DNA from 3 places in the Bhargavaea sp. GQ12 genome. Region 1 is predicted to be linked to each of the others. Evidence: riboswitches for the same ligand, from Rfam matches in the RefSeq annotation. Region 1 holds a riboswitch; each other region holds the start of a gene.
What was found. A riboswitch is a leader RNA that binds a small molecule or an ion and turns the genes downstream of it on or off. The one in region 1 is predicted to bind S-adenosylmethionine.

Region 1 (9,973 bases):
AACAGCGTGCCGTCCGCAATCATTTCACCGAGTGCGCCAAAGACATCGGTCGGTGCCGGCAGGAGGACCGCCGGAACCTGGAACAGCCGGACAGCGAGTTCCCAGACCAGAAACAGGGAGACGAAGAAGACGAGACGCTTAATAACCAACCGCATGGCTTTGTTCCTCTTCTTCGACTTTGTCGTTTTCCGTCTTCAGCAGTCCGAGAATCGATTCCTCATAGGCTGCCATCTCTTTCAGATGGCCTTCCCTCGGGCGCTCCAGTTTGACTTCGATGTCCTGCAGGACGCGGCCGGGATGGGTGCCCATGACGATAATGCGGTCTGAAAGCCGGACGGCTTCCTGGATGCTGTGCGTGACGAAAATAATCGTCTTTTTCGTTTCGATCCAGATTTCTTCGAGCACGCCCTGGAGCCGCATCCGGGTCTGCTCATCCAGCGCGCCGAACGGTTCATCCATGAGGAGCACAGCAGGATCCATAGCCAGCGCACGCGCGATTGACACCCGCTGCTGCATGCCGCCCGACAGCTCATGCGGATGATGGCCCGCATACTGGCTCAATTGCACGAGACGGAGGTATTTCTTGGCGGTTTCACGCGCTTCTTCTTTAGGCATGCCCTTCAGAGGGAACATTACATTCTCCTCAACAGTCAGCCAGGGAAACAGCGCCGCCTGCTGGAATACCATGCCCCGCTCCTTGCCCGGCTTCACGATGTCGCGGCCGTCCAGCTGGAGTACACCCGAATCCGGACGGTTCAGTCCGGCAACGATGTTCAGCAGCGTCGACTTGCCGCAGCCTGATGGTCCAAGCAGTGATACGAACTCGCCTTCCCGGACATCGACGCTGATGTCTTTAAGCACTTGTTCGCGCCGGCCGTCCTTTCCGAAGCTTTTTTGTATTCCATCTATCTTAAGGAACATCATTGCACTTCCTTCTAATCTAAAATTATAATCCATATCGAATTACTAAGTTTTAAGCATAATCATACCTCAAAACGTCAAGATGTCAATGGATGCATCTTGGAAATCAGACGAGTTGCCTGCATTATTTATTTAAACTATACTTTGTAAATAGGAATTAACTCCATCGTATGTAAGAAAGGCGGAATCTGCCATGAAAATCGTCCAGTCCATTTTGGACCTGATCGGCAACACCCCCGCCGTCCGGCTCAATAAAATTCCCGAAGCGGACGGTGCGAATGTATATATCAAGCTGGAATCATTTAATCCTGGCGGCAGTGTAAAGGACCGCGCAGCATTGAATATGATCGAGCGGGCCGAAGCTGAAGGCAAGCTGATCCCGGGAAAAAGCACAGTCATTGAGCCGACGTCCGGCAACACAGGGATCGGCCTCGCCATGGTATGCGCGGCCAAAGGCTACCGGTGCATCATGACGATGCCAGACAACGCGACCGCGGAACGGGTGAAAATCCTGAAGGCATACGGCGCGGAAGTGTATTCGACGCCTGCAGCCGAACGCATGAACGGCGCCATCGCCAAGGCGGAAGAACTGGCTGCGGACATTCCGGACGCATTCATCCCGATGCAGTTCGAGAATCCGGCAAACTCGGATGCCCACCGCGGCACGACCGCCGTAGAAATCCTGGACGCATTTGACGGGAAGCTCGATGCCTTCGTCCTGACGGCGGGCACCGGCGGCACCGTGACCGGCACCGGTGAAGAGCTGAAAAAACAGATCCCGGACCTGAAAATCTATGTCGTCGAGCCGAAGGGGTCACCCGTCCTGTCCGGCGGAGAACCCGGCCCGCATAAAATCCCGGGTACCGGCCCGGGATTTGTCCCGGCCATCCTTAACCGCGACGTTTACGACGAGATCCTCCTCATCGAAGACGGCGACGCCCAGGTGATGGCTCGGCGCTTGGCCGCGGAAGAAGGCATCTTCGTCGGTGCCTCCGCGGCGGCATCCGCCCACTTCGCCGTCCAGATCGCCAAGAAGCTGCCGAAAGGCGCCAACGTCCTCTGTCTCGCGCCGGACACGGGCGAGCGGTACCTGTCGTCTGACCTGTTTCCTGAATAAAAGGAGATCCCCGAATTTACCGGGGATCTCCTTTTTTGTGGCCGGCGCGCAGCCGCCGCTCGTATTCTTCAAGCTTAGGGGGCTATTCTTCAAACTCGGGCGGTTATTCTTCAAACTCGGAGGGCTATTCTTCAAACTCAGTTCCCCGCAACACAAAAGCGATGCCCCGCTCAAGGCGAGGCATCGCTTTTTTCATGAACGGGTTACGAGTTCGCGAAAGGTGGCGTGTTTCCGCAGCAGCACCGCTGCGTCCTCGACCATCACGCTCGCGGTCGGCAGCATGCCTGCCCCAGGGCCGATGACGGTGAGCGTTCCGGCGTAGGCCGTTTCGATGGCGACGGCGTTGTCGACGCCGTCGATGCCGTACAGCGGATGGTCCGGGCCGATCAGCACCGGGCCGACGGATGCCTGGATGGAACCGTCTTCCCCGCGGCGGACATCCGCGATATGGCGGTAGCGGAGGCCCTGGCGGTCTGCGTCGATCACTTCGTCAAGAGAAAGCGCATCGATGCCTTCCATCGGCACGTTCTCCCAGTCCGGCTGCTCACCGAACGACAGGCCGCTCAGGATCATCAACTTGCAGAAGGCATCGAACCCGGACACGTCATTGGTCGGGTCCGCTTCGGCATAGCCGAGTTCCTGCGCTTCCTTCAGAACTTCCTCGAAGGTACACGATTCCTTGCGCATCTTCGTCAGAATAAAGTTCGAAGTTCCGTTCAGAATGCCCTGGATGCCGGTCACTTCGTTGGAAAGGTTCAGGTTATCGATCGTTTTGATCACCGGAACGCCGCCTGCGACGGTTGCCTCATATCCGATGCCGGTCCCCTGTTCCCTGGCTTGCCGTTCAAGTGCAGGAGCAGCTTTGGCGTACATCACTTTATTCGCAGTTACGACATGACAGCCGGCGGCGATCGCCTGCTCCAGATAGGTGCGTGCCGGCTCTTCGCCGACGATCGCTTCGAAAACGACCTTCAGATCCGGGATGGCCAGGATCTCCTCAAACCGGTCGGTAATGAGGACTCCCGGGGTCTCAGGGCGGGTTTTATCCAAGTCGCGGACGAGGATGGCAGCAATTTCGATCGGGGAACCGATCGTTTTCTCAAGTTGTTGTTTCCGTTCATTCACGATTGTATAAATGCCTTGGCCGACCGTACCGAATCCAAGGATGGCCGCTTTCACTGGAGCCATGGGCGAACACCTCCGACATAAAGATTCCTTCCAATATAACAAGTTCCGCCCCATAAGGAAACCCCCGGGGCGGGAAAATTTAAAATAGTTTAAACATTATATATTAATTTAAGCTTTGACTGGCGCCGCTGCTTCAATCGCCTGTTTCAGGTCGGCGATGATGTCTTCGACGTTCTCGAGACCGACGGAGAGGCGGACAAGTTCTTCAGTTGTGCCTGTTTTCTTCAGGTCTTCCGCCGACAGCTGCTGGTGCGTTGTAGATGCCGGGTGGATGATGAGCGAGCGTGCGTCGCCGACGTTCGCGACATGCGAGAACAGCTTCACGTTGTCGATCAGCTTGCGGCCCGCTTCGCGTCCGCCTTTGATGCCGAAGATGACGACCGATCCGGCGCCGCTCTTCAGGTACTTTTTGGAGAGTTCGTACGACGGGTGCTCTTCGAGGCCGTTGTACTGGACCCACTCGACAGATGGGTGATCCTTCAGCCATTCCGCAACTTTCTGAGCGTTTTCGTTGTGCCGCTGGATGCGGAGGTGCAACGTCTCAAGTCCCTGAAGGAAGAGGAACGCATTATCCGGGCTGAGTGTCGGGCCAAAGTCGCGGAGCAGCTGCACACGGAGGCGTGTTGCGAATGCGGCCTGCGCCGTGTCGATGCCGTAGCGGAGGCCGTGGTAAGTCTCATCCGGCTCTGTATAGCCAGGGTGGCGTCCCTGTGTCCAGTCGAATTTGCCCGCGTCAACAGCTACGCCACCGACGCCGCGGCCGTGTCCGCCGATCCATTTTGTTGCGGAGTGAACGACAACATCCGCACCATGCTCAATCGGGTTCGAGCCATAAGGCGAAGCGAATGTGGAGTCAATGATGAGCGGCAGGCCGTTTTCATGCGCGATGTTCGCAACAGCTTCCACATCAAGGACATTCAGGCTCGGGTTGCCGATGATTTCGCCAAAGATCGCCTTTGTCTTGTCGTTGATCGCCGCTCGGAAGTTTTCAGGGTCTGTCGAGTCGACGAACTTCACGTTGATGCCATAGCGCGGAAGTGTCACCGCGAACAGGTTGTATGTTCCGCCGTAAAGGTTTGCCGCGGAAACGATTTCGTCACCGGCCTGTGCAACGTTCAGGATCGAGAACGCGATTGCCGCCATCCCGGAAGAAAGTGCAACGGCAGCCGTGCCGCCTTCCAGTTCCGCGATGCGCTTTTCGAACGCGTCTACTGTCGGGTTCATGATGCGGGAGTAGATGTTGCCGGACTCTTTTAGGGCGAACAGGTTCTGCGCGTGCTCTGTGTCACGGAATGCGTAAGCTGTCGTGCGGTAGACCGGTACGGCGATCGCGCCTGTTGTCGGATCCGGCTCCTGGCCTCCGTGCACGAGAATCGTTTCTGGTTTAAAGTTTGTCATATTGATTTCCTCCTAAAGGTATGGTTTCGATGGAAACACGATAGGAGAGGAGGTTTTGTCTTTTCGGAAAATGAAAAACCCTCTTCTCTGATAGGAAGAGGGCCGATGCGAACACGCCGCATGCCTCCCCTTATCTGTCAGATCCGCTCCCGGATCTGTAGGAATTAGCACCTTTGCAGACATGGTCTGCCGGTTGCCGGGCTTCGCAGGGCCTATTCCCTCCGCCGCTCTTGATAAGAGTATTCTGATTTTGTTTTCCATCTGGTAAACAGTATAGGACTGTGCAGCGGGCAAAGTCAAGTGTATTTTTCAGAAAAAACATGAAACGTTTCTGCCTTCTCATCCGTTAACTTAGGAGACTGCCGATCCGAGGAGGAATTCTATGAAAACCTGGAGAGATAAGCTGGAAGCAAATGGACTAGCCGAATACATCGCGCCATTCTCCGAACTGGCGAAGCCGGGCTTCCGACTAAATAAAGAAGACGCCGCCGGGACGCTGGCGCCCGGTGCATCGAAGTTCGGAGGCGCGCCGGACCTTCCGCCTGATGTAGAGATCCCGTCCAAAGACGGCAAGCCGCTCACGCTGATTGCGCAGATCAACCTGTCGGACGCAGCGCTTGCCGGAGATGTTCACCCGCTTCCCGACACAGGCATCCTGTCTTTCTTCTATGACACCGAGGAACAGCCGTGGGGCGGCGATGAGTCTGACCGGAGCGGTTGGAAGGTCCTTTATCATGAAGATCCGACCAGACTTGAACGGTGTGATGTGCCGGAAGAGCGGATGCTTCCGGAATTCGCTGCCGTCTTCCACGCCGTGGAAACGCTGGATGCCGATGCAATCATCGGGATGGACTTCGATGACGAGGCCGGCGAGGCGATCTTCGAGTTGCTGGAAGAAGATGCCCACCACCAGATGCTCGGTCATCCGTTTGCCGTGCAGAACCCGGTGTTCGCTGAAATCGCCCACTATGGCGACGGAATTGCAGACTGGGACGAAGCCGCGAAAGCGGCGGATGACTACGTCCTTCTTTTCCAGATGGATAGCGATGACGACCTGGATGCCGTCTGGGGCGACCTCGGCATGCTGTACTTCTGCATCCGGCAAGAAGACCTTGCTGAAAAGCGATTTGACCGTTCGCATATGATCATGCAGAGCGGCTGATGGCTGAATCCGCCTTATATTAGGATGAATGAACCTTAATATAAGGTATCCGCCAAGATTGGAGGCTGAAAACATGCCCGAATCCATGGGCTGGTTATGGATCGCCGTTGCGGTGATTGCCGGCTACCTGATCGGCAACATCCACGGATCCACCATTGCCGGACGGCTGTCCGGTGTAAATCTGAAAGAAACTGGCGTCAAAAACGCCGGTGCATCAAATGCGGCCATCGTCCTCGGCAAAAAATATGGCGCACTCGTCGCCGCCATCGACATCGGGAAAGGCATCGCGGCTGTGCTCCTCACCAGGGGCATCGCCACCTCGGCCGGACTCGGTCCTGAAGCAAGCGCACTGCTTGTTTTCGCGGTGGCGGCCGCGACGATCCTCGGGCATAACTTCCCATTCCATATGCGCTTTAATGGCGGTAAAGGGACGGCCACGGTCATCGGTGTGCTCCTCGGCTTTGACTGGAAAATCGGTCTTATCGGGCTTGCGCTGCTGATCCTCGTCTCTCTCGCAACCGACTTTCTCGTCTTCGGCGTCCTCATGCTGTATGTCACCTTCACTGTGACTGCCGTCGTTTTTGCTGCGGGAATCGGACCTGACCTGATTGCTGCCGGACTATTCGTGATGGCAATATGGAAGCATCTCGAGAACTTCCGCAGGATGCGGGCCGGCGAGGAAAAACGGGTGTCGTCGGTGTTTGGGAAAAAGAAGACGGCCTGAGAGAATTCCGCTCCGTCGCAAGAACCTGTTGCTTCCCGCGGTTTCGTCATTCGTGGACTCAGTTTCGTCATTCGTCCGCTTTCAGGACCCGAATGACGAGATTATCAGGGTGAATGACGAAATTGGTTAGATGAATGACGAGACCGGACGCATGAATGACGAAATCAACATCTGCGGCTGTTAGCGATCACAGCCGCCCAAGAGGAAATTTCAGTTCATCACCAGTAATATTAGCACTCATACCAAAAGGGGGACCTGTCCAAGACAGGCCCCCCTCTTCATGTTCAGTTATGCTGTGCAACCGGCTCGATCAGGTCGAGAAGATCAGCGTGCGTGTAGCCGAGGTCTTCTGCAACTGTTTTGTAAGTCACACGGCCGGCATGTGTGTTGAAGCCTTTGCGGAGTGGTTCGTTATCGAGTGCCGCCTGCTTCCAGCCTTTGTTGGCGATCTGGAGAGCATACGGAACAGTGACGTTCGTGAGCGCCATCGTGGATGTGCGCGGTACTGCGCCAGGCATATTCGCGACGGCATAGTGAACTACTCCATGCTTTTCGTAAGTCGGAGCATCATGTGTTGTGATGCGGTCGGATGTTTCGAAGATCCCACCTTGGTCGATTGCGATATCGACTAGTACGGAGCCCGGCTGCATCGACTTGATCATCTCTTCTGTCACAAGCTTTGGCGCTTTGGCACCAGGGATCAGCACGGCACCGACGACGAGGTCTGCGTCCTTCACTGCTTCAGCGATGTTGAATGGATTCGACATGAGTGTCTGGATGTCGTTGCCGAACTGGTCATCCAGCTGGCGGAGACGCTCAGGGCTCAGGTCGATAACGGTAACTTTCGCTCCCATTCCGACTGCCACGCGGGCAGCGTTCGCGCCTGCCATGCCCCCGCCGATGACGGTGACCTTTGCGCGCTGGACGCCAGGTACGCCGGACAGGAGAATGCCCTTCCCGCCGTGGATGCGCTCCAGGAACTGAGCACCGATCTGTGTCGCCATGCGGCCTGCCACTTCGCTCATCGGAGAAAGAAGAGGCAGCGAGCGGTTCGGCAACTGGACCGTTTCATAGGCAATGGCGGTAACGTTTTTCTCGAGAAGCGCTGCAGCAAGTTCCGGTTCCGCAGCCAGGTGCAGATATGTGAACAGGATCAGGTCTTCACGGAAATAGCCGTACTCTTCCGGCAGGGGCTCCTTGACCTTCATCACCATTTCGGCTGCCCACGCATCTGCTGCAGTTTCTACGATCACCGCGCCTTCGTTGGCATACTCCTCATCGGTAAAGCCGGAACCGAGTCCCGCCCCCTTCTCGATGATCACTTCATGGCCGGCAGTAGCCAGTGTCGCTACTCCTGCAGGTGTCATCGCAACGCGGTTTTCATTGTTCTTGATCTCTTTAGGTACTCCAATTCTCATTTCCATTTCCCTCCATCATAAAGGGAGGCGGCTGCCTCCCGGTTAATTAATCCCCAACTCAATTTATTTCAACGATTCTCTTCAAAAACCTTCTTGATGACCGAAATAATAAAGTCGACATCCTGATCCGTGCAGGCAAGCGGCGGGGACAGGGTCAAGATATTGTTGTGTCCCGCAACCGTGTCACCGTTTTTACCGACGATCAGACCGTTCGCCTTGCAGTCGGCGATGATCTTGCCGATGCGCGCTGCACTTGCCGGTTCGCGGGTCTTCTTATCCTCGACCAGCTCGATACCGAGAAGGAAGCCGATCCCCCGGACTTCTCCGACGTATGGGTGCTCTTCAAGATGTGCCAGTTCTGTACGGAGACGCTCGCCGTGGCGGTCCGCGCGCTCAACGAGGCCTTCCCGCTCGATGATCTCGAGGTTCTTCAGCGCCACCGCGCATGCTGCCGGGTTGCCGCCGAATGTGTTCACATGGCGGAAATGGCTGTTATCCGCGCTGTCTTTGAAGGTCTCATAAATATCTTTGCGCACCGCGGTGACCGACAGCGGCAGGTAGGCGCTTGTGAGGCCTTTTGCCATGGTCACGATATCCGGCTTCACGCCGAAGTTCTGGTGGCCGAACTTCTTGCCGGTGCGGCCGAATCCGCAGATGACCTCATCGATGATCAGGAGGACGCCGTGCTTATTGCAGATCTCCTGTACCTTCTCCAGGTAGACCGGATGCGGGATGAGGATGCCGCCGCCTGTGATGAGCGGTTCCATGATGACCCCTGCAACCGTTTCTTCCTGTTCCCAGACAATTTTCTGCTCGAGCTCTTCCGCACGCATGATGTTGTAGTCCTCTACACTCATGCCTTCCGGACGGCGGTAGTTATCCGGCGGAGCCACGTGCAGGAAGCCTGGCGCAAGCGGCTCATACTTGTACTTGCGGAGCGACTGCCCGGTTGCGGCAAGTGCACCCATCGAGCTGCCGTGGTAGGCGCGGTAACGGCTGATGAACTTGTAGCGCGAGGCATTCCCCTGTTGCTGGTGGTACTGTCGGGCGATCTTGAACGCCACTTCGTTCGCATCGGACCCGCTGTTGGAATAAAAGATCATGTAGTCGTCCTCGAGCCATTCGTTCAGCTTGGCTGCGAGCTCGATCGCCGGCTCATGGCTCTGCGTCATCGGCACGTAGCACAATTCCTTCATCTGCTCGTAGGCCGCTTGCGCCAGCTCCTCGCGTCCGTAGCCAACATTGACGCACCAGAGACCGGACATGCCGTCCAGGTAGCGGTTCCCCTCATGATCCGTCACCCAGGCGCCTTCCCCTTTTGCCCAGATCATCGGCGGGCTTTTCTCCACATACGGAGAGATATGATGCCAGACGTTCTGCCGGTCCTTCTCGACGAGCGTTTGGGCTTCCGTTTTTACAACGGTCATCGTGCTATCCCCTTTCGGATGAATTCGTTTTAAAAGTCAGCCGCCTCGGGGGCGGCTGCTTGTTGGTGTTTCGTGGACGCTGCTTGGTCTTTCGTTATCCCCCATCGGTCTTTCATTAACCCCCGTTGGTGTTTCGTTGAACCTTATTCGTCTTGCGGGTCTGAACAGGCCCGTTCCGCTTTTCTATTGTCCAGCTGCACGGGCCAGACCCTCGGGGTCATAAGCCGGCCTGCTTTGCGGGTCAGGACCCGCTCCGCATTCCGTCTTATGCCTGTCGGGTCTGAACAGGCCCGCTACGCTTTTCTATTGTCCAGCTCTGTGCGGCAGCCTCTCGGGTCATAAGTGGTCCCGCTCCGTGAAGCAGGCTTCACTGCGCAGTCCCCCATATGCCTTTCGCGGCTGACCAGCCGCACTACGCTTTTCTATTGTCCAGCTGCACGGGCCAGACCCTCGGGGTCATAAGCCGGCCTGCTTTGCGGGTCAGGACCCGCTCCGCATTCCGTCTTATGCCTGTCGGGTCTGAACAGGCCCGTTCCGCTTTTCTATCAGTGACGCTGAGTGAGCATTTTCTTCCTTGTATAGAACTCGATGCCGTCTTTGCCGTTGGCGTGGAGGTCT
Region 2 (9,973 bases), on a different contig from region 1:
TGTCCGGCCCTTCCACCCGGGGAATCGCCGCGCCCGCTTCCCCGAGGCTCAGGAACCCGGAAGCCGAGCGGGATTCGACCGCCTTTTTCAGTATGGACGCCGCGAAACCGACCTGCTCCTCGAATTGCGGAGACGGCGAACCGTCCAGGACGAGCAGAAGGTCCTGCGCCCTGCGGTCCTCCAGTTCCTTCGAATGGAGCTCTCCAGTCCGCGCAAAAGCCGGCCAGTGGATCCGGGAAAGCCGATCCCCCGGCTGATAATCCCGGATCCCCGTGGCGACGGACGACTCTTTCACGGAAGCGAATGATGCCGCCGCGCTGCCCCGCTCTTCGGAGGCAGCGGAAGGAACTTCCCGCATGTCGGTCACCTTCGGAAGCACGGTGATGGTCTGGCGCAGCGGGATGAAATGACGTTTCCTCATCCAGCCGAAAAAGTCGGATGCTTCGATCTCGATTCCTTCCAGCACATGTTCCCCGCGCATCAGCGGACCGGTCTCATAGGACCAATCCTTTTTCCTGCGGAATCCCCAAAGAAAAAGAGTGGTCGGCATCGGTAGCTGTGCCGCGCTTCCCGGAATCTCTTTCACAGTCACATAAAGAAGCGGAAACATGAATCGCCGGCCGAAGCGGACAGTTGACCTGAGCGGGCTCCCGTAAGGAATCTCCCGTCGCCCGACTTCCCTCTCCGCAGTAATTGCCCGCAGCGGATAAAAGTAAAGGAAAATACCGTACAGGCCAAACGGCAACACCATATAAAACACCGTCCAGCTGACGACGCCCCCCTGGAACTGTGCATAGGCAAACACCCCGGCCAGAACGGCGAGGATTCCGATGAGGCGGAGCATCGGTCCCGCCTTGCGGAGAAACCGCTTCATCGTGTGCCTGCTCTCCGGACAGGGACCTTTGTTCTCGTGACGATGCGTTCCACCAATTCCTCTGCATCAATTCCCTCATAGCGCACTTCCGGCTGTAGAATCATCCGGTGACTGAACACATACGGGGCGAGATGCTGGACATCATCCGGCAGTACATAATCGCGGCCCTCCAGGAAAGCGAGTGCGCGAGCAGCCCGCATCAGCGCAATCGATCCCCTCGGACTGACACCAAGACGGATGTCAGGGCTTTTCCGCGTGCTTTCGGCCAGATCGACGATATAGCCCTTCACAGTGTCATCCACCGAAACTTCTGCTGCACGGATACGGATATCCCTCAACTCATCCAGTGTAATGACAGGCTGGATCCGGTCAATCGGCGGCTGCTTTTCCGCGCGGCGAAGCACTTCCACTTCATCCTCGCGGACCGGATAACCCATCTTCACCTTCAGGAGGAAGCGGTCAAGTTGCGCCTCCGGAAGCGGATAAGTGCCTTCATGCTCGACCGGGTTCTGTGTCGCCATGACAAAGAACGGGTCCGGGAGCGCAAGCGTACGGCCGTCGACCGTAACGGAAGCTTCTTCCATCCCTTCCAAAAGGGCAGATTGTGTTTTCGGGGACGTCCGGTTGATTTCATCGGCCAGAACAATGTTCCCCATGATCGGGCCGGGACGGAACTGAAACTCCATCTCTTTCGGGCTGTAGATCGAGACGCCGATCACATCAGACGGCAGCAGATCCGGGGTAAACTGAATGCGCTTAAATTCGGCCCCGACCGATCGCGCCAACGCCCGCACCATCATCGTTTTCCCGACGCCGGGGACGTCCTCGAGCAGCACGTGCCCGCCGGCAAGAAGAGCGACCACGCTCAGCTCTGCCACATCACGTTTTCCGATCATCACTTCTTCGATATTTTCAATGACTTTAAGCAGCTTTCCGTGTTCTTCCACTATCGGGTTCCCCCTGTCTCTATCCGGTTTCCCGGCCGGTCTACTGGAAATTATTTATACTGATTTCAGTTTAGAGGAAGGCAGGGCATGGGTCAATCTGAGGGGGCGTTTGACTGGTGGATTCATTGAAATGTTTGGTCTGCCCGGGACGAATGGTGTGTATTAGCGGGCGGCAATGATTGCGAATGACGAGATTGAGAGCCCGAATGACGAAACCGCTCTGTTGAGAGGTAGTCTTTCTACAATCAAAAACCCGCCGGCATCAGCCCGGCGGGTTCCTCTCAAGATTCAGTTTCTCCAGAAGTCATCGTATACCGTGATCGGCAGATGGCGCTTGTGGCGGGAGTTCATGTAATAGGCTTCGAGTTTCTCCTGTGCTTCCGGAGAATTTTTCTTGCCTTCCAGGTAATTGTCGATGTCATCGTACGTCAGGCCAAGGGCGACCTCATCAGGAATGGCCGGACGGTCCTCTTCAAGATCGGCGGTCGGAACCTTATTGTAAAGATGCTCCGGACAGCCGAGCTCCTTGAGCATGGCCCGTCCCTGGCGCTTGTTCAGCCGGAAAAGCGGCACGATGTCAGCTGCGCCGTCGCCGAACTTCGTATAAAAGCCGGTGATCGCCTCCGCCCCGTGGTCAGTGCCGATGACGACCGACTTCTTCATCGCGGCAATGGCGAACTGGGCCTTCATCCGCTCGCGCGCTTTCTCGTTGCCCTTTACGTAATCGGTCAGGGGCACGCCCGCTCCGGCCAAGGCCGCCGCGCTGGCATCGACTGCCGGCTTGATGTTGACCTCATAAGACTCGGACGGCGAAATGAATGCCATCGCATCATCGACGTCTTTCTCGTCGAACTGCTTGCCGTACGGGAGACGGACCGCATGGAACTTGTACCGATCCGTGCTTTCCTCCTCATTCAGCTCGTCCACCGCCATCTGGGCCAGCTTCCCTGCGAGGGTAGAATCCTGACCGCCCGAGATGCCGAGCACGAACCCTTCCAGGAACGGATGGGCGCGGGCATAGTCCTTCATGAAATCGACCGACACGCGGATTTCTTCGCGCGGATCGATTTCCGGCTTCACTTTCAGTTCCCGGATAATCTCTTCCTGCAGTGTCATAATCACTTCCTCCTTCTTTTCAGACAGGGGTCAGTTTTCCGCTCCGTCTGTCTCAAACTCATGGATGCGGTCCTGGACCTCATGGATATTTCGCATTTTATTGTCCCAGCACTTCTGGCTTAGGTCGACCGGATACTCCTCCGGATTGAGCGAGCGCTTGTACTCGTCCCAAAGCAGGTTAAGCTGTCCGTGGGCGAACTCTGTGATTTGCGGCAGTTCCGGGAGGTCATAGACAATATGCCCTTCACGGACAACCTCCTGGTGCAGATTCACCGCTTCAAAATTCGTTACGAATTTCGAGATGAACGTATGGACCGGGTGGAACATCTTGAGGCGGGACTCCTCTTCCGGCTTCTCGTCCCACATCGTGATGTAATCGCCCTCCGCCTTGCCGTTTTCACGGTCGATGATCCGGTAGACTTTCTTGAGGCCCGGCGTCGTCACCTTTTCGGCAGTGGAAGAAATCTTGATGCGGTCTTCCAGGACGCCTTCTTCGTTTTCGATCGCGACAAGCTTGTACACTGCTCCGAGCGCAGGCTGGTCATAGGCGGTGATCAGCTTCGTGCCGATCCCCCACTGATCCACCTTCGCCCCCTGGAGCTGCAGGTTCATGATGGTGTACTCATCGAGGTCGTTCGAGACGATGATTTTCGCATCCTTGAATCCGGCCTCGTCCAGCATGCGGCGGGACTCCTTCGACAGGTAGGCGATGTCGCCGCTGTCGAGACGGATACCGATAAAGTTGATCTTGTCACCGAGCTCTTTTGCCACGCGGATGGCCGTCGGGACCCCGATCTTAAGCGTGTCGTACGTATCAACGAGGAACACGCAATCCTTGTGACGGCGCGCATAAGCGTGGAATGCATCATACTCGCTCTCGTACGCCTGCACCATCGAGTGGGCATGCGTACCGGCGACAGGAATGCCGAACAGTTTGCCCGCCCGGACATTGCTCGTTGCCTCAACCCCGCCGATCACCGCGGCACGTGCACCCCAGATTGCCGCGTCCATCTCCTGGGCACGGCGCGAGCCGAACTCCATGACGACATCATTTTTCACGACCTGCTTGATTCGGCTGGCCTTCGTCGCGATCAGCGTCTGATAGTTCACGATATTGAGAAGCGCAGTCTCGATCAGCTGGGCCTGGATCAGCGGCGCCTCAACACGGATGATCGGCTCGTTGCCGAAGACGAGCTCCCCCTCGACCATCGAGTAGACATCCCCGGTAAACCGCAGATCGGCCAGATACGACAGGAAATCATCCTTGTAGCCGGCATTGTCACGGAGATAAGCCAGATCGCTTTCCGAGAAGCGGAATCCCTTCAAGTATTCCAATACCCGCTCGAGCCCGGCAAACACCGCATAGCCGTTGCCGAACGGCAGCTTTCGGAAATACAGATCGAACACCGCGCGCCGCTCATGGACGCCATCCGCCCAGTACGTCTCGGCCATGTTGATCTGATAAAGGTCTGTATGGAGCATCAGACTGTCGTCTGCATAATTCGTCGACACAAGAATCCCTTCTTCCAAGTTCAGAATTTACACTAACTATACATTAACATGAATATACCCTGCCACACCCGGTAGCAATCAAGGGCGGGTTGTGACGGTTACCGGGAGACGCTGTCGATTGTTAATACAAAAAAGGAGCCCCCGCTTTCGGGAAGGCTCCTCTCATGCATCAGCAATGTTACTGTGCACCATTAACAGGGACATAAGGGTCTTCGCAATCTGGCAGAATGTGGACGATCAGGTACGTGACTACAATCTTATTGTCCGCAAGTCCAAGCGCCTCTGCAATCGGACAGCCTTTGCAGCGGATAGCGAACGAAATTGTACCGCAGAAGTCTGTCGGACAAAGGTCTGTGCCGTAACCGCCCTCACAGAGTTCTTGGATGACGCACGTTGTTCCGGTCGCAGTGAACGGCAGTTCATTATCAGCCGGGCAAGACTCCCAGAAGAACCCGAAAGTCGTGTCCAGACAGATTTTCAGGTACCAGTTGATATAACCGGCCACCGTGCGCGGACCAATCAACACCAGACCTCCGCATCCGCAAGGGTCGTAAACTGATGTTGCGTCCGCCATAGGCGCCTCACCGGCCACCGAATCTCCGCAGCAGATCAGGTACGGATCGTTCCTCAACAGCTTAAACGGTGGAATTTGGTCAGTGTTGACAGAATTCGCCGGCAATTCGAGCGTCGCAAAGTCAAAGACCAGACGGTTGAAGTTGAAACCATTCGTCTGGGTCATTTGTGCCCGAAGCCCTTGAAGGTTGTTCAAGCTTTGTACGTCTCCGGCATTCTTCGCTTCAGCGATTTCCGCATCAAGGCCGCGAAGGACATTCGGCATTTCCTGCTTAAGGATGTTTTGCATTTCTGTTTGGTTCATTTTTCTCACCTCCTCCACTTTTTTTCTCACAAGGTCTTTTCACCTTGCTCTACCAATGTATTCGGGGGCCAAGCATCAGCTCGGGCGAATCTACCGGCGCCCTGCGGTGTTATCGCCCGTTTTGCGCATTCAAAAAGCCGCACGGCGTCAATCGCCCGTGCGGCCTATGGGAGTTTACCCCCTATTTCGGGATCCGGAATGGGTTTATTCCCCTCCCTTGTCCCGCTTTGTGCTTTGTTCAGCCTGCTCGACCTGCCCCTCCGGGCTTTGGTCCGGTTCGAAATCAGGACTCTGTTTGTCCGGCATGCCGGTGAAATCGTTTTTGTCGTCCGGCCCGAGCGCCTGCTCGCTCGCCTTACCTGCGCGATCCTTTTTATCGTTCATGGCAATCTCTCCTTTTCTTTTCTCTCTTTTATGGAGTTTACCCGCAAGCGCATGCACGCAATCAACACCATCAAAAAGCCCATCCGGCAATGCCGGATGGGCGGTTACGATCAGTTGACAGCTGCTGCTGCCTTTTCCTTCTCGTAGAACTTGATGAAGTTGTCCACGACGATGTCGAGGAACGCGAGGGTCCCTTCGTCAGTAAGGTTGCCTGCTTCGTCGATTTTCTCGTGGACGGAGCCGATATACACTTCGTTCTGCGGCAGGATTGCCGGAGCGAGGTTCGGGTTCGACAGAATCTCACGCAGATGCTGCTGGGCACGGACGGAGCCGAGCGCGCCCATCGACGCGCCGACGATGAATGTCGGTTTGTTGTTCAGAACGAGATCGACACGGCTCATCCAGTCGATGGCATTTTTCAGCTGGCCTGGGATGGAGAAGTTGTATTCCGGTACGGCAAAGAGGACCGCGTCGGAATCAGCCACGTCTTTCTTAAAGTCCAAGACATCTTCCGACGGATTGTTTTCAATATCGGTTGCATACGGCTCAAGAGCATTGATGAAGAGCGGCGTGATTTCCAGACGGTCCGCGTAGCGGCTGCGCATGGCTTCGACGACTTTCAGGTTATAGGATGTGGAGCTGGTGCTCCCGATGATTGCTTTGACTTTGATGGTCATGGATGAAACACTCCTTCAGCATAACTGTATTGCCGGAAATGTAGTCTCCGGCTTATCCACAGTTATGTTACACGATTCGACATGTTTCATCCCTCTTCTTGCTCACCGGGACACCTGGAAACTCTTTCAATCTTCATTTTAAAAAAAAGGCTTGCGGGCCGCCCTAAACGGTGATACAGTGAGTCTAATCATTTTTCAAACAATTGAATCAGCAATTCTTATCCAGAGAGACGGAGGGACTGGCCCTTTGATGTCTCAGCAACCTGCCTTAAGGCAAAGGTGCTACTTCCAGCGGATCCAGAAAGATCCGGAAGATAAGAAGACCATCTGTATACAAATACAGAGCCCTCTTCTTATTTGGAGGGCTCTTTTCTTATTCCCTCCCATCTATCAACGAAAGGGTGCCTGCCTAATGACTAGAAAAAAGACCGCCACTCTCCTCGCCCAACTGGGTAACCGGACGGATCCCCGGACGGGAGCGGTGAACCCTCCGATACACCTGTCCACCGCCTATGAGCACCCCGGCCTCGGACAATCGACCGGCTTCGATTACTCCCGCACAAAGAATCCGACCCGCGCCCTTCTCGAAGAAGGCTTTGCAGAACTGGAAGCGGGAGACGCGGCATTTGCCTGCAGCTCCGGCATGGCCGCCATCCGGCTTGTCCTGTCCCTATTCCGCCCGGGCGATGGCATTCTCGCGCCGGAGGACCTATACGGGGGAACGTACCGCCTTCTGGAACAATACCGGAAGCAATACGGCATTCCGGTCGATTACCTGACATTCAGCGATCCCGATGAAGTGAAGCGTGCCATCACGGATACGACGAAGGCGCTGTTCATCGAATCCCCTACAAATCCGCTGATGCAGGAAATCGATATTGAAGTGTACGCCAAAATCGCGAAACAGCATGGTCTCCTGCTGATTGTCGACAACACGTTCTACACGCCGATTCTCCAGAAGCCGATTACACTGGGGGCGGACATCGTCATCCATAGCGCGACCAAGTACATTGGTGGACACAATGATGTACTGGCGGGACTCGTCGTCGCAAAAAGTGAAGCCCTTTGCACACAGCTGGCCGCCCAGCATAACGCGGAAGGAGCGGTTCTTTCGCCGTTCGACTCATGGCTCGTCATCCGGGGGCTGAAAACCCTTCCTCTCCGTATGAAGCAGCATGAACTGAATGCAAAAGAGATTGCCGCCTATCTTACGTCGGAACCCGCGGTGTCGCAGGTCCTTTATCCGGGCCGTGGGGGGATGCTATCGTTCCGTACCGCAGATCCTGCCATCGTCGCCCCACTTCTGGAGGAACTGCAGCTGATCGCCTTCGCCGAAAGCCTGGGAGGCGTCGAAAGCTTTATCACTTACCCATCCACACAGACCCACGCGGATATCCCGCTTGAAGAGCGGACGCGACGCGGTATCGATAACAGCCTCCTACGGTTGTCGATCGGCATCGAGGACGCAGAAGATCTCATTGATGACCTGAAGCAGGCCTTTAGGGTCGCCCTTGCAAAAACCGGACAGCCATCTGCCTGACAAAAACTAATGAAAAGAGGAATCTCTATGACTGCCAACCTTCCAGAAACGAAAACCGTCCGCACCCCATTCAAAGCCGACCATGTCGGCAGCTTTCTCCGACCAGAACGCCTGAAAAATGTCCGTGAACAGTTCAAGGAAGGCTCGATCACCCGCGAGGAACTGGTTCTTGTGGAAGATGAAGAAATCAAAAAGCTCGTCAAAGCGCAGCTTGAAAACGGCCTGACTGCCGTTACAGACGGAGAATTCCGCCGGACATGGTGGCATATGGACTTCCTTCTTGGCCTGGACGGCATCGAGTACACTGAAACCGGCGAAGGCATCCCGTTCAACGGAGTCAAAACGAAAGCCCACGGCTATAAGGTGACCGGCAAGATCGGCTATTCCGGAACTCATCCATTCCTGGACCACTTCCGTAAGCTCCAGGAAATCGCAGGCGAAGGCGTCAAAGTGAAGTATACGATCCCGAGCCCGAACATGCTCTTTTTCCATAGCGGAATCGAAACCGGCCTTTATCAGAACGGCGAGGACTTCTACAAAGACCTCATTCCGGCTTACCGCGCATTCATCAAAGACTTGTATGATGCCGGATGCCGCTACCTTCAGCTGGATGACACGGCATGGTCGCTGTTCTTCTCCGAAGAAAGCCGGGCGCTTGCACGCGCCTTCGGTTCCGACCCGGATCAGCTTGTCCACAAGTTTGCAGAGGCGATCAATGGAGCCATCGATGGCCGGCCGGATGACCTGCTGGTGACGATGCACATCTGCCGAGGCAATTTCCGCTCTTCCTATGCTTCAAGCGGTAGCTACGAAGGCGCGTCCGAAGTGATCTTCAGCAAACTGAACGTCGATGGCCTCTTTCTCGAGTTCGATGACGAGCGCTCCGGAGGTTTTGAACCACTCCGCTTCGTTAACCGTCCTGACCTGACCATCGTACTCGGCCTCGTCACTTCGAAGTTCCCTGAGCTTGAAGATGAAGAACAGATCAAAGCAAGAATCCGCGAGGCGGCCACTTATGTGCCGCTCAGCCAGCTCGCACTCAGCCCGCAGTGCGGGTTTGCATCTACCGAGGAAGGAAACATCCTCACCGAGGAAGAGCAATGGGCGAAGGTCCGGCATGTTGCCAAGATCGCCAAGGACGTATGGGGTCCTGAGGCCTGAACATCGCTTCCCTGAATCACAGACTATCAACCACAGAAAGAAGGAATCATGATGACTACATCCGTTAATAAAACACGTGCACCATTTCGCGCTGATCACGTCGGCAGCTTTCTACGCCCCGAGGCTCTGAAGGAGGCCCGCGTCAAGTTCCAGCAGGGAGAGATTTCCCGAGATGAGCTGACGCGTGTCGAAGACGAAGAGATCCGCCGGCTCGTCGAAGCCCAGAAGACGAACGGGCTCCGCGGCGTCACGGACGGGGAATTCCGCCGAAGCTGGTGGCACCTTGACTTTCTTGCGGGGCTTGACGGCATTGAGTTCCGTGAAGGAGAAAACGGCACGCGCAAGTTCACAGGCGTTGAGGTGCGGCCCGTCGGCATCAAAGTCACGGGGAAAATCGGCTACAGCGGCTACCATCCGTTCATCGACCACTTCAAGAAACTGAAGGAAATTGCCGGTGATGATACAACCGTGAAGTTTACAATCCCTAGCCCGAACCTTGTTTTTGGCCGTGCAGCGCTGGAAACGGATTTCTATGATAAGAAAGAAGATTTCTACCGTGACGTGATCCCGGCATACCACGCGCTGATCCGCGACCTGTACGATGCCGGATGCCGCTACTTGCAGATCGATGACACCGCCTGGACATCTTTCTTCACGGAAGAAGAACGCGACAAGCTCCGTAAAGAAGGTTCCGATCCTGATCAGCTGATCCATCAGTTCGCCGATGCCATCAATGGGGCCATCGCGGATCGCCCGGACGACCTGCTGGTAACAATGCATATCTGCCGCGGCAACTTCCGTTCGACCTTCTTCACTAGCGGAAGCTACGAGGATGCGGGCAAGATCATCTTTGGAGGCCTGGATGTCGATGGTCTGTTCCTCGAG
Region 3 (9,973 bases), on a different contig from region 1:
CTACGGAATCAGCGAGGAAGAAACGGCAGCCCTGTCCCACCGGATGACGGTCGCACTGAACGCCAGTACGCTCACCGGGGAAACCATCCAAAGACTGAAGGAATGCGGCCTCCGGCTTTCTGCGGCTGAGGCGTGGCATAATTTTTATCCGAGGCCCGAAACCGGTCTGGGGATGAACGATTTCACCGAGCGGAACCGCTGGCTGCAGAGCGAAGGCCTGAAAGTCATGGCTTTCGTTCCCGGAGACGGCGACCGCCGCGGCCCTCTATACAAGGGGCTTCCGACACTTGAAGCCCATAGGGAGCGAACTTCCTTCTCCGCCTATCTCGACCTTCTATATAGCGGATGTGTGGACCATATCTATATCGGTGATCCATCAATGAGTGAACGCTCGCTTGAACAGTTCAGCTGTCATGCCAATGGCACCTTCCTCCTCCGCGCCGTGCCGGCTTTTCCCGATGCACAGGCCGCGCTGCCCGGTACGGACCATACAAACCGGCAGGATGCGGCGCGTGACGTGATCCGCTCCGCGGAGTCCCGCATGTACGGCAATGCCGGAGATCGACCGGTCAAACCCGCCAATACGTCGGAGCGTCCCTTCGGCTCAGTGACCATCGACAATTCCCTGTATGGACGCTATCAAGGAGAGCTGCAGATTACCAAACGTGATCTGCCTGAGGACGAAAAAGTGAATGTCATCGGCCGGATCATTGAAGACGACCGGCCTGTGCTCCGGCACATCAAAGGCGGAGATGCATTCCGCATCCTCATGGAAGGCGTCCCACAGGCCTGAGCCGATTCTGCTATACTATTGAGCATAATCCGGCCAGGAAGAAGGAATGGATATGTTCAAGACAATCGGGATCCTTGCCCATGTGGATGCCGGAAAAACAACATTCTCCGAACAATTGCTTTATCATACGGAAGCCATCCGGAGCCGAGGACGCGTCGACCACAAGGATGCTTTTCTCGATAGCCATGCCATCGAGAAAAGCCGGGGCATCACCGTGTTCGCCGACCAGGCGGTGTTCCGCTATAACGGGACCGAATACACGCTGATAGACACCCCCGGGCACGCCGACTTCTCACCGGAGATGGAACGGGCCATCCGGGTGATGGACGCGGCGATTCTTGTGGTCAGCGCGGCCGACGGCGTTGAGGGCCATACCGAAACGGTCTGGGAACTGCTCCGGAAGCACCGCGTCCCGACATACATTTTCATCAACAAGACCGACCGGGAAGGCGCCGAACGGGAAACAGCCTTGACCGAGATCCGGAAGTCCCTGTCGGAAAATGTGGTGCTCCTGGATGACGGGCTGACCCCTGATGTCATTGAGTGGATGGCGGAACGGGATGAAACACTTCTGGAGCATTATCTCGAGGTAGGCTTTGATGAGGAAGTGTGGATTCAGGCAATGCGCCGCATGACGGATGCAGGGCGGATTTTCCCTGCGGGAAGCGGTTCAGCCCTGAAAGACATCGGCGTAATCGAATTCTTCGGATGGCTGGACCGGCTTTCAGGCGGGACCCTGCCTGATGCGGAAGGCCCTTTTGCAGCCCGCGTATACAAGATCCGCCATGACGATGGCGGACAACGAGTCACCTTCCTGAAACTGACGGGCGGACAACTATCGGTCCGGGATGAAATCCAGATCGCGGGTCAACCCCAAAAAGTCACACAGATCCGGAAATACAGCGGACACAAGTACACCGTCCGGGACACGGCCGGCCCCGGCGAACTGGTGGCGGTCATGGGGCTTTCCGGCATCGTGGCCGGAGATCCCCTAGGGGCGGAAAAAGGACGAACAACCTTTTCACTCACCCCTTCCCTGTCTACTGCAGTCCGTTTTGATAAATCCATTCACCCGAAAGACATGCTTGCCCATTTCATGCTACTGGATGCAGAAGACCCTTCCCTCTCCGTCACCTGGGATGAACATTCCAGCGAGATCCGGGTGCATGTCATGGGGCTGATCCAGTTGGACGTGCTTACGGAAGTGATCCGGGAACGGTTCGGAGTGGACATCACCTTTGGAGAGCCATCGATCCTCTATAAGGAAACGGTGCGCTCGGCCGTCACCGGCTACGGACACTTCGAACCGCTCCGCCATTATGCGGAAGTGCATCTGGATATCGCTCCGTCCGAACGGGGTGCGGGCATAACATTCAAGAGCAACTGCCACCCGAACGAGCTTGCCCCGGGCTATCAGAACCTCGTCGGCCAGGTGCTGACCGAAAAGCCGCACCATGGCCTGCTCACCGGCTCCCCGCTGACCGATCTGCAGATCACACTGATCACCGGAAGGGCGCACAATGAGCACACATCCGGCGGGGACTTCAGGGAAGCATCGCTCCGCGCCCTGCGTCAGGGTCTGGAAAAGGCGGACAATGTCTTGCTGGAGCCCGTATACGATGTGAAGATCAAAGTGGCGACCGGACTGATGGGACGGGTGCTGAACGACATCCAGAAAGCACACGGACAGTTCGGAGATCCCGAGACTGATGGAGACGCCGTACGCATCAGCGCACGTGTACCCGTCTCCACATTCATGGGCTATCCTGCTGAATTCTCTTCCTTTACCAGCGGCAAAGGCTCCATTTCCCTTCGTCCCGGCGGCTATGAAGAATGCCACAACCCTGAAGAAGTGGCGGAACGGATCGGCTATGACAAAGATGCCGACCCCGACTATACCTCTTCTTCAATCTTCTGCGCAAAGGGCAAGGGCTATACCGTCCCCTGGCATGAGGCGGAAGCGGCGATGCACCTTTTATAGTTTTATTGCTTACCCGCAATAAGCCGCCCGGCAGACTTTTCTGCCGGGCGGCTTTCACGCTTGCTTACTTGTCCAAGCTTTTTCACTTTGTCTACCGCTTCCTTAAGCAGCTTATCCTGGACAACTGTCTTGTCGGTATCCCACTTGCTGCCCTCCGGCAGCTCGAACTGAAATGCTTCGCAGTACGGGGCAGGCCTATTCATCACGTACTCCACGATTTCATGTTTGATGAAATTCCGTGCTTCCTGAGACGTACGCTTGCCCGTAACCACCTCATGCATCATGGACAGGGTATTGGCCCCTTCATTATCACAGTGGACCGACACCTCACCCTTAGTCCGGTCGACCACGAGGCTGCCCTCCAGCTGGCCGATCGGGCCGACCTTGTCCGCCGGAACATGGTAGTTGATCGTCTGCTCCAGGCAATCGACATGCGGCTCGGGGAAATCATGCGGAATTTCTTCTTTAAAGACGACGGTGCGCTTCCACGGACCGTTGTAGTACCAGGTCAGACGGTTGACTGTCGCCTCGTTCGGCTGGCCGTAGAACTTCACCACCGTCTCTGCCGGAGCTTTCGGAGTAGCCGGCCAGACCGAGATGATTTCCTTCACCAGCTGTTCGTCCACCCGCTCATCCGCCGCAAGAGGCTCACTTTTCTTTGTCACATGAAGTTTAGCGTTCGCCCATCGCAGCTGCAGCAAGCTTCAGCCGGTCCTTGCCGGGCACGTCCTTGGCAAATGGCTGCCTCTGACATTCTTTCATGTCTGTCTCCTCCTAAAAAAGCAATCTAGTTTAGTCATTGCCGGTTTTCCCTTTAATGAACAAACTTTCTGTTTAAACAAGTCAAACCGTTTGCCCGGCCCTGATTCCGGAAGTAGACTGACATTAAACAGGAAAGGAGCCACCCGCATGGAACGTTACAAAATCGACCGGTCAAAAGGGATGGAGATTGGCCTCTATTCACTCGGTGATCATATGATGAATCCGCACAACGGTGAGAAGATCAGCGCGGAGCAGCGCATCCGGGAAATCATTGACGCCGCCAAACTGGCTGACGAAGCCGGCCTGGATGTGTTCTCGGTCGGCGAAAGCCATCAGCGGCACTTTACGACACAGGCGCACACCGTCATCCTCGGCGCGATTGCGCAGGCAACAAAACGGATTAAGATCGCCAGTTCTTCGACCGTGCTGAGCGTCTGGGAGCCGGTACGTGCCTTTGAAGACTTCGCAACAATCGATCTGATTTCCGGCGGACGGGCAGAAATCGTTGCGGGCCGCGGTTCCAGAACCGGCGCGTTCGACCTACTCGGCTATGACCTGAACGATTACGAAGCGCTGTTCGAAGAAAAGCTGGACCTTTTGCTAAAGCTGAACACGGCGAAGGATCCCGTCAGCTGGCAAGGCGAATTCCGGCCACCCCTCAGGAACGCGGAAATCTATCCGCAGCCAAAGGACGGACAGCTTCCGATCTGGCGCGCAGTCGGAGGGCCTCCGGCGAGCGCGATCAAAGCCGGATATGCAGGCGTCCCCATGATGCTGGCGACACTCGGCGGGCCGGCGATGAACTTCACTGTATCCGTCGATGCCTATCGGGAAGCCGCCCGGCGGAGCGGCCATGACCCGAACCGCCTCCCGATAGGCACGACAAGCCTGTTCTACACGGCTGAAACCAGCCAGGATGCACTTCGCGAGTACTACCCTCATCTGCACTACGGCTTCATGGCGATCCGTGGCGGAGGCTATCCGAAGCAGCAGTTCCAGCAGGCTGTCGACCACCAAGATGCCCTCATGATCGGCAGCCCGCAGCAGATCATCGAAAAGATCCTCTATCAGTACGAACTTTTCGGCCATCAGCGCTTTATCGCGCAAATTGATTTTGGCGGGGTGCCGTTTGATAAGATTGCGAAAAACATCGAGCTGATCGCAACAGAAATCATGCCGGCAGTAAAAAAGTACACAATAGCAGATGAAGAATAAAAAAAGAAAGCCTTCCGGTTCGTCTGACGAACGGAAGGCTTTCGCTTTTATCTATAGTGTTCTTATCACGGCGCGAACATATTGATGGTCGTGATGATGATCGGAGCGCCGAATATAACGTCTTGCAGAAAACCGCCGACGATCGGTACGACGAGGAACGCCGTACGGGATGGGCCATACTTGTTGACCGTCGCGCCCATATTCGCCATTGCGTTCGGCGTAGCCCCGAGCCCATGGCCCAGCATCCCGGAAACCATGACCGCAGCATCGTAATCCTTGCCGAGGAAGCGGAAGACAACGAAGACCGCAAATAGAATAATAAATGCTACTTGAACCAATATAATACCAACCAGTGGAAGCGCCAGGCCGACAACTTCCCAGATCTTAATGCTCATCAGAGCCATCGACAGGAAGATCGCCAGGGAAATTTCACCGATGAGGTTGATCTCTTTCATGTTGACCGTGCCTGGGAGCGTACGGTCCACCAGGTTCCGAACGATAACGGCAACGAACATCGCGCCGATATAGGCCGGCAAGACAAAGCCGGTTGCCTCCGAGAAAATTTCCCCGATGTACGTTCCGCCTGCCATCGACAGGGTGATCAACGCAATCTGAATCATGAACGAGCGTTCAGTGACAGGCTTTTCCGCCTCTTCAACGTACGCTTCAACTTTTCCTTCAGTCGGTTTCAGATCGTACTTTCTGATGAGGAATCTAGCGACAGGCCCACCGGACAAGCTCCCGGAAATCAGGCCGAGCGTGGCTGCTGCCATCCCGATCGTGACAGCCGAATCAATGCCAAGCTCTTGGATCGTCTGCCCGTAAGCAGCTGCGCCACCGTGGCCGCCGCTCATTGATACCGCCCCGCTCATGACTCCAAGGAGCGGATCGATGCCGAACACTTTGGATAGCGAGACACCGATGACATTCTGCATGAAGATGAGGATTCCACAGAAAATCAGGTAGATGATCAGGAGCTTCCCGCCCAGTTTAATTAGTTTCATGCTGGCTCCAAGCCCAACCGTCGTAAAGAATGCGACCATGAAGAGCGACTGCAGGGAAGTATCCAATGCAATTTCAACGACGCCCGTCGTTTGGAGAATAAAGGCGAGGATGGCGAAAATCAGGCCTCCGACAACAGGTGCCGGAATCAGGAACCGGTCAAGGATGCCGATGCGATTAACGAGGGCCATTCCCAGCAGGTAGAGGGCCACTGCCAGGAACAGCGTGGTAATCTGGTTAATTTCAATCATATTCTGTCACCTTTCCAAAAAAAAATAGTTCGCGGCTTCCGGACCCGGCCCGTGTCCGATTGATTCGGATTCCCCCTACGGACCGTGAAACGGTCCAGAAAACCGCAACGGTAATAGCGTTTTCAAATATGGCTGAATACGTTTGCACGTATCCTTGTTTTACCCCTTGTTTACCCGATGAACACTTGCCAAGCATGAAAACATTCCTATCCTGTATGTCCGAAAATTCATGGAATCGCTTTCGTAATCATAAGAGGATCGCTCACTTCAGTGATACACTGTTTTAAAGTATAATCAGTTTTGCAGACTTTTTACAACACTAAAACTTAAATACGCACTATTCCAAAAAGTAAATCCGCCAATATTTTCAAAGACCGGAAAGAAAAAGAGACGATTCCGCATCCCTAATTAAAGGGCGCGGAATCGTCTGCAAAAAAACAGATGTTTATTTTAGTTGTCGTATGCATTGAGGGCGTTCACGCTATGCGCGATTGCAGAACCGGCCTTGAGCGCAACCGCCACGAAAATTGCTTCCGAGAGCTCTTCCAGGCTGGCGCCGGCTTTCTTGGCATTTTTCGTATGGAGATCGATGCAGTAAGCGCATCCTGTCGTGTGTGCTGAAGCCACAGCGATCAGTTCCTTTTCCTTCACGCTCAGTTTGCCGGCCTTGAGAGCCGCACCATCGAACTTCACGAACGTTTTGAATGCCTCTTCATCCAGTTCTGCGAACTCCGGCAGACGGTTAAAGTAAGACGCTTTGTAAAACTCCCCGTCACCTTTGCCGTCGTATGCGTTCAATCCGTTTACCCCATGAGCAAGTGCCGATCCGGCTTTGAGTGCAGTCGCGACAAAGATCGCTTCAGCAACTTCCTCTTTGGAGGAGTCGTTTTTCTTGGCATTTCCGATATGCAGATCGATGCAGTAAGGGCAGCCTGTGATATGGGCAACCGCCACGGCGATCAGTTCCTTCAATTTTACGGACAGCTTTCCTTCGGCCAGTGCCTGGTCATTGAACTTGAAGAACGTTTCAAACGCTTCAGGCGCGTATTTTTTCAGTTCGAAAATTCTTCCGAAGTATTCCTTTTTGTACAGGCTGTCTGTTTTAGTTGTAGCAGTCATCTCAAAACTCCCCTTTTCATCTTTTTCTTACTTATCGGTTGAGTCGGAATAGATTGTTTTGTTAGAGCCGAAGAAAGTCCAGTCATCCAAAAAGCCCCTTCCCGATGAGGAAGAGGCAGTATGTAAGCGGCCTTCCTCATCTTTCAAGCTTGCGCTTGCTGGAGTGAGCACCTTGTTACAACGTAACGGTTGCTGCGGGATCTGCGGACCAGTTTCCTCCCCCGGCTCTTGATAAGGTCAAAGTCTATTCAATTAGTAAGATTATCCTAAGCATATCGGACCCCATATCGTCTGTCAACATGAAATCTTCAATCATTTATGAATTCAGCAATTTCTCTATTTGCTGAAGTACCACTTCCACAATGCAAATCCGACAATGGCATAAATAATGATAAATCCGTAAAGCCAGACAGTCAGCATCTCATTCACAAACATGGTCAAGCCCCCTTAGCGCCCCTGTTCCGCCTCTGGAATCAGGACTTCTTCCTGTTTTGATTCCAGAACATTTGCCAATACAAACATGGTCAAAATACCGATCCCGGTCGCCACTGCACCGGCCGTCATCGTGCTTGGGATGATGCCGCTGAAGTAGAGGATCAGGTAGGCAAGGAGTCCGATGATCATTGATGCCTCTGCTGCTCTGGCGGAAGCCTTCTTTCTCCCATACACTGCATATAAAATGGGGCCCAATGTTCCGGCTGCGACTCCGGAAATGCCGATCCACATAATATCTCCCATGTAAGCAGGCGGTTTCATCACAATCAGAAGGGCGATGATTCCCACAACAGGAACGGTCAGCCTGCTGATCCGAAGCGCGATTTTCTCCGCCTTTTCTTCGTCGACTCTGACATAGCCTTTTCTGACCAGGAATTTCAGGAAAATGTCATTGGCAAAAACAGTGGAAATCGAGACGAACAGCCCGTCCGTTGTTGACATGGCCGCAGCCAGAATCACGACACCGAATAATGCAACAACAGCAGCTGGGAATGCCCAGGCCACATATTCCATCAAAGCCAGATCCGCAACGACGTCCCCGGATCCCAGCGCCACCCTGCTATAGAGTCCTCCAAAGAGAACCAATACGCTAAGCGAAGCCACGATGACATAGGTCAGAATCATTTTACCCAGGTCTTTTTCGCTCTTGATGCCCAAAACTTTATTGAATAAGTGAGGTGCGGACGCAAAGGCCCACTGGATGCAGATTGCGCCGATCACTGCACCGATCGAATAGAAGTGAGCCGAATCAGGGTTAAAAACAGTCACGAGATTGGGATCCTGTGCCGCCAGGTTGTCGGTGATCCCGGAAAATGTGGCCGCGATGCCGTCCCTCCAGAAGATTACGATTCCGGATATGAAGATCACAATTCCTGCAATCGCCATCAGAATCACTTGAACGGCATCTGTATAGATATCCGCAAACGCTCCGCCGCCGAAAACATACACCACCACGATGACGGTGATGAGGATCAGGCCGGTACGATAGTCCATCCCCAATAAATACTCAAAAATCCTTGCTCCGGCTACAAACTGGGCGGCAATATAAAAGATGTTAAAAAGCAGAATGAGGCCGGTTCCCACACGCAAAAGGTCGCTATTATAATAGTCCCCAAGCCAATCCGGCAATGAGAGAGACTTCTGCTCTTCATTCAGTTTACGGATTTTCTTCGCGACCATCAGAACTCCTATAGCTCCCCCTCCAATCATCGCAAGCATGAGCCAGAGATTCGTGAGCCCCCACTCATGTGACCAGCCCGGATAACCGAGGAAAGTCGCAGCGCTGAGGTAAGTGGCAGCGAAAGAGAGACCCAGCACAACGGGCCCCAGGCGTCCCCCGCCTATTGCGAAGTCCCGGATGTTCTTTGTTTTCTTTGTGCCGATATAGCCAAGAACGAGCATGATTGCCAGAAAAGCGGCAAACCCGATCCAGGTAAATAGTGTGACAGTGTTCATGGCATTCCCTTCTTTTCCGTTTTACTTCACCAATGACGAAAGTTGTTTTGCCGGGTGGCTTTCAGGCAGACGCGCAGAGCCTGTGCCGAATAGGTTTTCCCGCAATGTCTTTCCCTCATATTCAGTCCGGTAGATTCCCCGCTTCTGCAGCTCCGGAACGACATGATCCACAAACTCACGGAATGTCTCGAGTGAATAACTTTGTGCGATATTGAAGCCGTCCACATCACCTACTGTTGCCCATTCCTCGATATGGTCCGCTATCTGCTCTGGGGTCCCAATGAATTTCGCTGTCCCGTTGCCAAGTCCATGGTTGAGCACGGCTTCCCGCAAAGTCCATTTCTTGTTCGGGTCTTTCGTATACATGTCCAGATTTCCCTGCACGGCATCCGTTTCGATGTCCTCGATGTACTGATCGGGATCATATTTCGAGAAATCGATTCCTGTATGGCCGGAAAGAAGTGCCGCTGTCCCTTCATAGCTCACATGATTTTTCAGGTCCTCGTATTTGGAGAGCGCCTCTTCCTCCGTGGAGCCTACAATCGGAAGGATCATCGGGAAGATCCGGATGTCTTCGGGACTTCTGCCGTGTGCAGCGGCGCGTTTACGCAAATCAGCGGAATAGGCCTGCTGCGCCTGCAGGGAATGGCCCTTTGTGAATACTGCTTCCGCATGCTTGGCCGCAAAATCGCGTCCCCGCGGTGAGGCCCCTGCCTGGAACAGAACCGGTGTCCGCTGAGGAGACGGCTCGGTCAAATGGATACCCGGAACATCAAAGAATTCCCCATGGTGCCGGATTGGATGGACTTTTGACGGGTCTGCAAATGTATCCCCTTCTTTGTCATAAACTACTGCGTCGTCTTCCCAGCTGTGTTCCCAAAGCTTATACACCACTTCGAG

Region 2: another riboswitch for S-adenosylmethionine. It lies ahead of AC6CHQ_RS11410 (methionine biosynthesis PLP-dependent protein); the one in region 1 lies ahead of AC6CHQ_RS03010 (O-acetylhomoserine aminocarboxypropyltransferase/cysteine synthase family protein).
Region 3: another riboswitch for S-adenosylmethionine. It lies ahead of AC6CHQ_RS11510 (carboxymuconolactone decarboxylase family protein); the one in region 1 lies ahead of AC6CHQ_RS03010 (O-acetylhomoserine aminocarboxypropyltransferase/cysteine synthase family protein).

Annotation. Positions count from the first base shown of each region.
Region 1 covers NZ_JCAXEU010000002.1:249,941-259,913, forward strand. Annotated here, with positions in the region: gene AC6CHQ_RS02990 (ABC transporter permease) at 1-155, opposite strand, end outside; gene AC6CHQ_RS02995 (ABC transporter ATP-binding protein) at 139-921, opposite strand; gene cysK (cysteine synthase A) at 1,115-2,038, shown strand; gene AC6CHQ_RS03005 (homoserine dehydrogenase) at 2,231-3,226, opposite strand; gene AC6CHQ_RS03010 (O-acetylhomoserine aminocarboxypropyltransferase/cysteine synthase family protein) at 3,335-4,624, opposite strand; SAM riboswitch class I at 4,752-4,864, opposite strand; gene AC6CHQ_RS03015 (YwqG family protein) at 5,007-5,786, shown strand; gene AC6CHQ_RS03020 (glycerol-3-phosphate acyltransferase) at 5,860-6,510, shown strand; gene ald (alanine dehydrogenase) at 6,795-7,928, opposite strand; gene AC6CHQ_RS03030 (aspartate aminotransferase family protein) at 7,997-9,355, opposite strand; gene AC6CHQ_RS03035 (CoA-acylating methylmalonate-semialdehyde dehydrogenase) at 9,901-9,973, opposite strand, start outside.
Region 2 covers NZ_JCAXEU010000012.1:9,286-19,258, forward strand. Annotated here, with positions in the region: gene AC6CHQ_RS11375 (DUF58 domain-containing protein) at 1-874, opposite strand, end outside; gene AC6CHQ_RS11380 (AAA family ATPase) at 871-1,770, opposite strand; gene nadE (NAD(+) synthase) at 2,110-2,937, opposite strand; gene AC6CHQ_RS11390 (nicotinate phosphoribosyltransferase) at 2,968-4,449, opposite strand; gene AC6CHQ_RS11395 (hypothetical protein) at 4,628-5,326, opposite strand; gene AC6CHQ_RS11400 (hypothetical protein) at 5,531-5,710, opposite strand; gene AC6CHQ_RS11405 (NADPH-dependent FMN reductase) at 5,821-6,387, opposite strand; SAM riboswitch class I at 6,603-6,708, shown strand; gene AC6CHQ_RS11410 (methionine biosynthesis PLP-dependent protein) at 6,800-7,927, shown strand; gene AC6CHQ_RS11415 (5-methyltetrahydropteroyltriglutamate--homocysteine S-methyltransferase) at 7,955-9,088, shown strand; gene AC6CHQ_RS11420 (5-methyltetrahydropteroyltriglutamate--homocysteine S-methyltransferase) at 9,140-9,973, shown strand, end outside.
Region 3 covers NZ_JCAXEU010000012.1:34,132-44,104, forward strand. Annotated here, with positions in the region: gene AC6CHQ_RS11485 (DUF871 domain-containing protein) at 1-793, shown strand, start outside; gene AC6CHQ_RS11490 (GTP-binding protein) at 846-2,774, shown strand; gene AC6CHQ_RS11495 (hypothetical protein) at 2,777-3,400, opposite strand; gene AC6CHQ_RS11500 (LLM class flavin-dependent oxidoreductase) at 3,684-4,751, shown strand; gene gltS (sodium/glutamate symporter) at 4,817-6,004, opposite strand; gene AC6CHQ_RS11510 (carboxymuconolactone decarboxylase family protein) at 6,455-7,123, opposite strand; SAM riboswitch class I at 7,257-7,361, opposite strand; gene AC6CHQ_RS11515 (sodium:solute symporter family protein) at 7,571-9,073, opposite strand; gene AC6CHQ_RS11520 (LLM class flavin-dependent oxidoreductase) at 9,095-9,973, opposite strand, start outside.